One region of the Rhizobium sp. SVR5-2C genome, then DNA from elsewhere that is predicted to be linked to it. Evidence: riboswitches for the same ligand, from Rfam matches in the RefSeq annotation. Region 1 holds a riboswitch; the other holds the start of a gene.
What was found. A riboswitch is a leader RNA that binds a small molecule or an ion and turns the genes downstream of it on or off. The one in region 1 is predicted to bind cobalamin.
Positions count from the first base shown of each region.

Region 1 (5,423 bases):
CGCCCGAATGTCGATTTCGCCGTGGTAAACCCCGAAGACGACCCCCGTTACCGCGACTACGTCGACGACTACTTCGCCCTCGTCGGTCGTGCGGGCATCAATCCGGAGGCCGCCCGCACCATCGTGCGCACCAACACCACCGTCATCGGCGCCTTGTCGGTGAAGCGCGGCGAGGCCGATGCCCTCATCTGCGGCGTCGAAGGCCGGTTCGACCGCCACCTCAAGGACGTAGGCCAGATCATCGGCAGGCGGCCGGGCGTCTGCACCTTTGCCGGCCTCAGCCTGCTGATCACCCAGAAAGGACCGGTTTTCTTCGCCGATACTTTCGTGAAATACAATCCGACGCATGATGAGATCGCCGAGATCGCCCTTCTCGCGGCCGAGGAAGTTCGCCGCTTCGGCATAACGCCGAAGGCCGCGCTGATCTGTCATTCGAATTTCGGCTCCCGCGACTCCGAGAGCGCCCGAAAGATGCGCGACGCCCTGCAGCTCGTGCGCAAGCGTGCCCCCGAACTCGAGGTCGACGGTGAAATGCAGGGCGGCTCGGCGCTATCGGAAACACTGCGCAAGCGCGCCATGCCGAATAGCGCCCTGACCGGCGAAGCCAATCTCCTGCTCTTCCCGAATCTCGATGCCGCCAACATTTCGCTCGGCATCGTCCGCACGATGATGGATGCGCTTCATGTCGGCCCGATTCTGCTTGGAACCGCGCAGCCTGCGCATATCCTGTCGACTTCGGTCACCTCGCGCGGCGTCGTGAACATGGCGGCTCTTGCGGTCGTTGAGGCTTCGCAGCCCGCATAAGTTGCTGCCAAACGGGAAAATGCGTTAGAATCCGTCGCTAGCCTGTTAACGGAAACAGGCTAGAAAGGCATACGCGGCGAATGCTCCGCCGCGTACCGGCCTGGCTTGCTAGCGGGATGATACCGTGAAACGTCGAAACCTGACCCTTGCGCTTCTATTTACCCTCGCAGCTCCCGCGGCCGCGCAGACGAATGCGATCTGCCAGGACCTGCGCGCCCGCCTCGCCAATCTGCCGGAAATCACGACCAACAGCCCCGAGCTCAACCACCACTACGCCAGCGCAATTGCCGAGCAGAATCTCGAACTGCGCGATGTCCGCGAAGACATGCGCAGGTACGGCTGCTCTGTCGACAGCATGGTGGTGATCGGCGGCGAGAATGCGGACTACTGCAGCGAATTGGAGCAATCCGAAGCGCGCATGGTCGACAACATCCAGTATCTGCAGGACCGCAGCAACGACCTGCGCGAACGGGAAGGCGTGGACGATCGCGGACGCCGGGAGCTGATGGCGGCGCTTGAAGACAATGGCTGCAATGAGGTCGAGGAATATTGGCCCGACGATCAAGCCTATGCCCCCGCGCCGAGCCCCGAAGAGCAGACAATGCGCAGCGACACGTTCATCCCGCTCGGCGTGCCGCGCGGCGAGCCGATGGCGCAAGTCACCACCATGTGCGTGCGCACCTGCGACGGCGGCTTTTTCCCGATCACCACGAACGCAACCTCGGTCGATTTTGGACGCGACGCTGCGACATGCTCGAAAATGTGCCCGGGCATTGAAACCGAACTCTTCTACCAGGACATCGCGAACCCCGACGCCGCCAACATGATCTCGGCGTCGACCGGTGCGCCTTACAGCGCCATGCCGAATGCCTTCGCCTACAAGAAGCGCGCCCCCGGCGAAAAGTCGACCTGCTCTTGCAATCTGTCAGCCTACTACGACAACATCCGCAAGAACCAGGCGATCAGCGAGCCGCCGCAGAAAGGCTCGATCACGACTATCCGGTCGAAGCCGCCGGCGACCGCCGCCGCGACCCCGGAACCGGCGCCGCAACCCTCGGTGCCGGATCGCCCCTATGATCCCGCAAACAACAAGGTCCGTCAGGTCGGTCCGCAGTTCCTGGCTGGCGATCAGGGTGCGATCGACCTCAAGAGGCCCGCAACATCCGGCGCGCAGCCGCAACAGAACTGACGGGCGCTAGCGGTTGCCCCACCGGTCGGAGAAGATCAGTTCTTCCAGAGGCAGGCGCTGCCGCCAGCCTTTCACGGCGAGCTCCGGCTCCAGGTAAAGCTCGTCGACATAGCCTGCGCACAGCCACGCGATCACCTCGATATGCGCCGGGATACCGAGTATCTCCTTCAGGTCGCTCTCGTGGAAAATGCTCACCCAGCCGATACCGACGCCCTCCGCTCGGGCCGCGAGCCACAGGTTCTGGACCGCGCAGACCGTCGAGTAGGCGTCCATGCGTGGATTGTGGGTCCGTCCGAGCACCACGCTGCCGCCGCGTGTCGGATCGCAGGTCACGCAGATGCCGAGCGGCGCCCGCAAAATGCCTTCGAGCTTCAACGAGCGGTATTTGTCGCGGCGCTCCCCGTCGAACATCTCCGTCGCCTCGCGGTTTGCGCGGTCGAAGGCTTGCCACACCTGCTGCCGAACGGCCGGATCGCGCACCAGAATGAAGTTCCAGGGTTGCATGAAGCCGACGGAGGGCGCGTGGTGCGCTGCCTCCAGCAGGCGTCCCACAACATCGTCGGGCAAGGGATCGGGCAGAAACTGATCGCGCACGTCGCGGCGGGTCATGATCGCCCGATAAACCGCATCGCGTTCTTCACTATCAAAGGCAGACGCGCCCGCAAGCGCGCCGTCATTCAAGGGTCGCATCGTCAAATCCCCAACAACGCAACCGCCCGCCGTCCGCGCGGGTCAGTCTATCCTGTCAGGCCGGTCTTCTGACTTGGCGTCACCCGCTTGCCGCAGCCTTCCCGGCCCGAAAGCCAGTGGCAGTTTTGCAGCAAGCGTCAGCCTTACAGCGTTGGGCACGTTCCGGTCTCACACCGGATTCCCGATTCTCCTGCTTGAAGCAGGCACCTGACGGCAGTCTCTATCTCCCGGATTGCTGTCCCGATCAAGCCACCGGGAAATACCGCACATAGGCAAATTCATCACCTTCCGGTGACCAGCACGGCACATTGATCGTGCCCTGCCCGCCGAAGAGTTCGAAAAGCGTGGTCAGATTGCCGCCGTCCATGTCCATCAGCCGCAGCCGCACATGAAGATCGCGCGGATGGTCGAAGACATCAGGATCGTAGGACAGGATCAGCACCTTGTCGTTCTTGGGCGACGGATGCGCAAACCAGTTGCCGTAATTGTCATGCGTCACCTGCTGGAGACCCGTTCCGTCCGGATGGATGCGCCAGATCTGCATGAGCCCGGTACGGCTGGAATTGAAATAGATCCACTGTCTGTCGGCCGACCAGTCGGGGCCGTCATTGCGCCCCTCGCCATGCGTCAGGCGCGTTTCCTCGCGACCATCTACGGAAATCGTGTAGATGTCGAAAACCTGGTCGCGGATACCGCAATAAGCGACATGCCGGCCATCGGGCGACCAGCCGTGCCAGTAGGAGGGCAGGTTCTGCGTGACCTGACGCGGCGTGCCGCCAGCCGCAGGCAGGACGTAGATGCATGACTTGCCGTATTCCGTCTTGTCCGAGATGGCGATCATCGTGCCATCCGCGGAGATGCCGTGATCGTTGTTGCAGGCGACTGCAAAACCGGTATCGACCTTCTCCAGCCCGCCAGCTCCATCCGGCCTCTGCCGATAAAGCAGCCCATCGCCATTGACCAGCAGATAGCCGCCATCCGGCGAAAAATTCGGCGCCTCGATCAGCTGATCCGTTTGAAAGACAACCCGGCTTTTACCGGTGCGGATGTTGTAGATCTCGACCGAACTGCGCATACATCCTCCCGGATTCTTGTTACCGGTCCCTGAACCGGTTGGTGATCGGATAGCGGCGATCACGTCCGAAATTCTTCTTGGTGATCTTCACGCCCGGAGCCGATTGGCGGCGCTTGTATTCGGCGAGATAGAGCAGGTGCTCGATGCGGTGGATGGTCTCGACGTCGTGTCCGCGCGCGACGATCTCCCGCACCGCCATCTCCTTTTCAACCAGGCATTCGAGAATGTCGTCGAGCACGGGATAAGGCGGCAGCGAATCCTGGTCCGTCTGGTCGGGACGAAGCTCGGCGGACGGCGCCTTGTCGATGATGTTCTGCGGGATCACCACGCCCGAAGGACCCAGCGCATCCGGCGGCACGTGGCTGTTGCGCCAGCGCGCCAGCGCATAGACCTGCATCTTGTAGAGGTCCTTGATCGGATTGAAGCCGCCGTTCATGTCGCCGTAGAGGGTCGCATAGCCGACCGACATTTCCGACTTGTTGCCGGTCGTGACGACCATCGAGCCGAACTTGTTGGAGATCGCCATCAGGATCGTGCCACGTGCACGGCTCTGCAGGTTTTCCTCGGTGATGCCGCTATCCGTACCTTCGAAGAGTTCCGACAGCGCCGCGGTAAAGCCCTTCACCGGCTCCTCGATCGGCACGATGTCATAACGGCAACCAAGCGCCTTGGCGCAATCCGCCGCATCCTTCAGCGAATCGGCAGAGGTGTAACGGTAAGGCAGCATGACCGTGCGGACGCGCTCCTCGCCGAGCGCATCGACCGCAATCGCTGCGCAGATGGCCGAGTCGATCCCGCCCGACAGGCCAAGCACGACGTTCTTGAAGCCATTTTTGTTCACGTAGTCGCGAAACCCGAGCAGGCAGGCACGATAATCGGCCTCGTCGAGTTCGGGAATGCGCGACATCGGACCCTCGGCGCAGCGCCATCCGTCCTCGCCGCGCCTCCAAGTGGTGACGGCCAATGCCGTTTCGAACTGGCTCATCTGGAAGGCGAGCGTCTTGTCGCCGTTGAAGGCGAAGCTCGCGCCGTCGAAGACGAGCTCGTCTTGGCCGCCGAGCTGATTGGCGAAGATCAGCGGCAGGCCCGTTTCGATCACCTGCTTCAGCGCCACCTGATGGCGCACGTCGACCTTGCCGCGATAGTAGGGCGAGCCGTTCGGGACGAGCAAGATTTCCGCGCCGCTTTCGGCGAGCGTTTCGCACACGCCGAGATCGTTCCAGATCTCCTCGCAGATCGGCACGCCGAGACGCACGCCGCGGAAATTGACTGGTCCCGGCATCGTTCCTTCCGAAAAGACGCGCTTTTCGTCGAATTCACCGTAGTTCGGCAGGTCGACCTTGTCCCGCAGTACCAGGATCTTGCCGCCGTCGAGAACCGCGATGGAATTGTGGCGCCCGGTCTCGCCCTGCCGCGGGAAGCCGACGATGACGCCTGGCCCGCCGTCCGCGGTGTCGGCCGCGAGGTCTTCGACCGCCTTCTGGCAGGCTCTCAAGAATGCCGGCTTCAGCACCAGGTCTTCCGGCGGATAGCCGGAAATGAAAAGCTCCGTCAAAAGCAAGAGATGCGCGCCCTGGCGGGCCGCGTCGGCGCGTGCTTCGCGGGCTTTGGCAAGGTTTCCGGCCACATCCCCGACCGTCGGGTTCAACTGGGCAACGGCAATGT
Region 1 is NZ_JBNDHT010000003.1:34,092-39,514, reverse strand. Features, by position in the region: gene ACPYOI_RS01520 (NADP-dependent malic enzyme) at 1-804, shown strand, start outside; gene ACPYOI_RS01515 (DUF2865 domain-containing protein) at 929-1,993, shown strand; gene bluB (5,6-dimethylbenzimidazole synthase) at 2,000-2,683, opposite strand; cobalamin riboswitch at 2,725-2,909, opposite strand; gene ACPYOI_RS01505 (TolB family protein) at 2,928-3,758, opposite strand; gene ACPYOI_RS01500 (NAD+ synthase) at 3,778-5,423, opposite strand, start outside.

Region 2 (5,423 bases), on a different contig from region 1:
CGAATTGGTCGGGCCTTCGGAGAGATGACGCATCAGGGCATCGCCATTCGCCGGGAAATCGGCAATCGCGTAGCTCGTATCCCGCAACGCCTTCAGCACCTCGATCGTGCCGGCCGGCGTATCGAGACCGACGCCGTTGCCGAGACGGCCGTCGCGGTTCGGGTAGTTCGCCATCACCAGTGCGATCCGCCGATCTGCAGCTTGTCGGTTTCGCAGGCGCGCCCAGTTGGCCGCAAGTTTGGCCGTGTAGCGCATTCGGCCTTCGTCAGGCTCGCTGGCAACGATATTCGCCTCGACAGCCGCATCATAGCGGGCGGCCGATTTGAAGGAGACCGCACGCGAGAGAACGCGGCCGTCGACCTCGGGAAGTGCGACATTCATGCCGAGGTCGCGGGCGGAAAGACCTTGGGACGAGGAGGCCCATGCCTCTCTTGATGAGGCTGAGAAAATCGCCTGAAGAACGACGGCGCCATTTGATTCCAGCACGGTCGGCGCGCGGTCGGCGCCGGGCGCGGACACGGCAAAGCCGGTGGTGTTGATGACGACATCGGGCTTCGCTTCGGCAAAGACCGTTTCCAGAATGCCAGTGGAGACAGGGTCCTTGAGGCTGTAGGCAAAGACGGGCAGAGGGCGTAGGTTCTCTGCCGCCAGCGCTTCGATCAGCGCTTCGGCGGGTTTCGTCTCGCCGCTCTGGACGAGCGCACGGTAGAAGCTGATGGCGACGGTGGGGGGGTCGCAGGAACTTCCCTTCTCCCCAGCGGGGAGAAGGTGGCCCGAAGAGTCGGATGAGGGGGCAGCGCGGCAATCGCCAACTTCGCCCTCCTGGCCCTGTTCGCTCCTCGCGTCGCTCGCCCCCCTCATCTGCCCTGCCGGGCATCTTCTCCCCGCTGGGGAGAAGAGCGACTCGGAGAGAGCTCGCCACTCCTCCACACTGACAACGCCCCTGCCCGGCCACCAGATGCCCGCCTTCATCAGGGGCGCGGCAGCGGCAGGCTTTTCGGCGCCGCCCGAAAGCATCGCGGCAGCATAGTCCAGCAGACGCCGCGAATTCTCGTCGCCGCCTTCGATCAGATAAGCCCAAAGTGCATTCAGATCATCGAGCGGCACATTCGAGAACGGCGTCAGCCCGGCATCCGGCTTGGAATCCCCCGGCAGCACGGCAATCATCGCGCCGTGGCGTGCCGCCGCAGCGTGCAGTGCTTCCAGCGCGTAGTGGAAGTAGCTCGCCCCGCCGAGCGCACGGACGATGATCAGCTTCGCACGCCGCGCGGTCCGCTCGATATAGGCATCGACGGACATCGGGTGCTTGAGGCTCATCAAACTGGCGAGCCGAAGCGTGAAGGGTTTCCCTCCGCTCTGGCCGTGCGCAGCGGCGATTGCCGCAAGTTCGGTATCCGCCGCCGAAAGGAACAGGATATCGCCGGGCGACTGGCCAAGGTCGATCGCCTCGTCGCCGTCGCTGATCGTTCCTTTCTGGGCTAGAAGGAGGTGCATGGCCGAGCCTTAAACGAGCGCCTCAATGGCCTTGCGGACAACAGCCTGATCCATCTCGTGCAGGCCAATGACGACGAGGCGCGTGCCGCGCGTTTCGCCATTTGCCCATGCACGGTCGAAATACTGGTCGATGCGGCTGCCGACAGCCTGGATCTGCAGGCGCATCGGCTTTCCAGCCACGTCGGCAAAGCCCTTCAGGCGCAGAACGTCGTGTTCCGCAATCACCGCCTTCAGCTTTTCGACGAAGCCTGCCGGATCGGCGATCGCGCCAAGCTCGACGACGAAGCTGTCGAACTCGTCGTGGTCGTGCGGCGCGCCATCCTCATGCTCCAGCTCGTGATGGGACTTGCGGTTGGCGATATCCGCCTCCGTGCCAATGCCGAGGCCGAGCAGCACGCCTGCCGGAACCTCGCCGTTCCTCGCCTCGATCATGACAGGCTTGCGGGCAATGCGGGAGGTTACCTCCTGGCGCACGCGGCCGAGGCCGGCGGTATCGAGGAGATCCGTCTTGTTCAGAACGATCAGATCCGCGCAGGTCAGCTGGTCCTCGAAGAGTTCTTCGATCGGGCTTTCGTGGTCGAGCGACGCATCCTCGGCGCGCAGCGCATCGACGGCGTCGTGATCGTCGGCGAAACGGCCCGCCGCCACAGCTGCGCTGTCGACCACGGTGATGACGCCATCGACCGTCACTTCGCTGCGGATATACGGCCAGTTGAAGGCGGCGACGAGCGGCTGCGGCAAGGCAAGGCCGGAGGTCTCGATGACGATGTGGTCCGGGCGCTGCTCGCGCTCCAGAAGCTTCGTCATGGTCGGGATGAAATCGTCGGCGACGGTGCAGCAGATGCAGCCGTTGGTGAGCTCGATGATGTCGTCTTCCGTGCAGTTTTCCGCCCCGCAGCCCTTCAGCACGTCGCCATCGACGCCGAGATCGCCGAACTCGTTGATGATCAGTGCGATCTTCTTGCCGCCCGTGTTGGAAAGAAGATTGCGGATCATCGTCGTCTTGCCCGCGCCGAGGAAGCCGGTGATGACCGTTGCGGGAATTTTCTGCTGGTTCATAGGACTCAACCCTTCATTTTCAGCGGCAGACCCGCCGCGATAAAATACACTTCCGCGGCTTCCGCCGCGATCATCTGGTGCAGCCTTCCGGCGTGGTCACGGAAATCCCGCGCCATGTGGTTTTCCGGCACGATGCCGAGGCCGACTTCATTGGAAACGAGGACGAGGCGCGCCCTGGCTTTCGGCAGCCAGCCGGCAAGCGCGGTAAATTCCGCCGCCATGTCGCGCTCTTCCATCATCAGATTGGTAACCCAGAGTGTCAGGCAGTCGACGAGGATCGCCCGGCCCTCGCCGTCGATCGCGGAAAGACATGCGACGAGCTCAAGAGGCTCCTCATGCGTCGCCCAGAGCGGGCCCCGGTCTGCCTTGTGCTTATCGATGCGCTCACGCATCTCGTCATCCCAGGCACGGCCGGTCGCGACGTAATGGCGCTCCAAGCGGCTGTCGGTGACAAGCTGCTCGGCGAAACGGGATTTGCCGGAACGCGCACCGCCGAGAACGAAGGCGGTGCCGGTGATGGATCCACTCATGGGAAGCACGGTCCGATCTGGAGCGGACTGCGACGGACAGCAAAAACGTTCGCGGCATGCGAACGCAGAACTTCTCTTTCAGCCATGCAAACCTCCGTGCTGGCGGTGGGGAACAATACCCCAGGGTGGGCTTCTCGCCCGGCACGCATGGCAGGTCTCCTGGCTCGCGGGTCTCGGCCGCGACCGGAGCGACCATTGAGGTCGCCCTGATCGTGCCAGCGGATCTCCCTCGCCTTCCCGGCTGCATTTCGTGAAAAGGCGGACGATTCGTAGAAATAGAGGCGTCCTGCCCCGGCTGATCACGATGCATTTCCAGTGGCTTTTCCGGCGCCCTTGCCGCCTCACCCATTCCGCGACATGCGAAACAGCCATGAATTGGCCCAAACACCGGACGGAAGACCCTGACCGCTCTACAGTCGCGGGGTCGGCTGTGATGAGAACGCCCTGTTTGGGTCCGCCCCTTCACATTCCCTTTTCATCCGGATCGACGCATGTCGATCCGAAACCATCCGTTATGATAATGCATGGTTAGGCGCCCACCCCTGCCATGTCAATCAGCCGGAGGCGGACAAGGCGTTCATCTCGACTTACACTACCAACATTGTCGTTTTTAATCAGAGACTTACGTCATAAAAACTTTACTGCTGCGCCGGTATTCTGCCGCAATTGGCAAGCATGCGGAGGCCGCCCGCCGGCCTTGACCGCCACTCCTGCCGCCTAGTTGTCCTATGATGCTCTCCAGAATGCATATCCGCCGCCTCGGCCCTCTCACCATCTTTTTTGATATCGGCCGATTGCGGGCGCTCGCCCGACGCAGCGAGATGGGCATGGTCTTTGCCGGCGCGCTCGTCGGTGTCGCATCGGGGCTTGCGGTCACCGCCATGAGACTCGTCTCCGAGGAAATGCACAGGCTGATCTTCGGCATCGACGTCACGACCCGGCTCAGTGCCTCTCAGATCGACAATAAGCTCCTGCTGCTTACAGCTCCCGTCGCCGGCGGCGTCTTGCTCGGTCTCCTCATCTTCATTCTCGCCAGATGGCGCAAGAAGCCGATGGTCGACCCGATCGAGGCCAATGCGTTGCATGGCGGCCGCCTGTCACTGACCGACAGTATCCTCGTCAGCATCCAGAACCTCGTCTCCAATGGCTTCGGCGCGTCAGTGGGGCTCGAGGCCGGCTATACGCAGCTTGCCGCCGGTATCGCCTCGAAATTTGGGCTGAAACTGCAGCTTCGTCGTGCGGATCAGCGCACACTCGTCGGCTGCGGCGCGGCGGGCGCAATCGCTGCCGCCTTCAACGCTCCCCTAGCCGGCGCCTTCTATGCTTTCGAGCTGATCATCGGCACCTATTCGATCGTGTCGCTGACACCGGTCGTCGTTGCCGCGCTGGTCTCAACGCTGGTCGCACGGCTCCTCGCCGGCAGCGATTTCGTTATCGACATCGGCAGCTTCGGCACGGTCGCGCCGGCGGATTACGTGCCTGCCGTGCTGCTCGGCGCCTTCTGCGCCGGCGTCGGCATCCTGGTGATGCAGGGCGTCTCCTTCGTTGAGGAACTGGCACGCAAGAGCTCAATCGCTCCGCCCTTCCGACCAGCGCTCGGCGGCATCGTCGTCGGCCTGCTGGCGCTGGTCTCGCCGCAGGTGCTTGCGGCAGGTCATGGCGCGCTGCATCTGAACCTCGCCCGCGAGGTGACGATTCCCGCGCTCGTCAGTCTCTTCCTGCTGAAATCTTTCGCCTCCGCGATCTCGATCGGCTCGGGCTTCAGGGGCGGCCTGTTCTTCGCCTCGCTCTTCATGGGCGCCCTGCTGGGCAAGCTCTTCGCCTATTCCGCACCCTACTTCGCGGACGCGACACTGACGCCGGTCGTTTACGCCGTGGTCGGCATGAGCTCGCTTGCCGTCGCCATCATCGGCGGGCCGCTGACGACGACCTTCCTGGCGCTGGAGATCACCGGCGACTTTCCCATCACCGCGCTGGTGCTGGCGGCGGTCATCACCTCTTCGCTCGTCGTCAGAAGCACTTTCGGCTACTCCTTCGCCACATGGCGCTTCCACCTTCGTGGAGAGAGCATCCGCAGCGCTCACGATGTCGGCTGGATCCGCAACCTGACCGTCGACAAGCTGATGCGCGCCGACGTGAAAACGGCGAAGACCGGCTTGACGCTGGAGGAGTTCAAGCGAGCCTTTCCGATCGGCTCGACGCAGCGAGTCATCCTTATTGACGACTCCGACAAATATGCCGGCATCGTGCTTGTTCCTGACATCTACGCGAGCCTGGTCGATACCGACGACGAGGGCAAGGGCCTCCAGGATTTCATCCGCTACCGGAACGACTTCCTGC
Region 2 is NZ_JBNDHT010000035.1:36,729-42,151, reverse strand. Features, by position in the region: gene cobN (cobaltochelatase subunit CobN) at 1-1,494, opposite strand, end outside; gene cobW (cobalamin biosynthesis protein CobW) at 1,504-2,553, opposite strand; gene cobU (bifunctional adenosylcobinamide kinase/adenosylcobinamide-phosphate guanylyltransferase) at 2,559-3,083, opposite strand; cobalamin riboswitch at 3,216-3,608, opposite strand; gene ACPYOI_RS12775 (chloride channel protein) at 3,815-5,423, shown strand, end outside.
Region 2: it holds a riboswitch for cobalamin, as region 1 does, so the genes downstream of both, cobU (bifunctional adenosylcobinamide kinase/adenosylcobinamide-phosphate guanylyltransferase) here and bluB (5,6-dimethylbenzimidazole synthase) in region 1, are expected to answer to the same signal.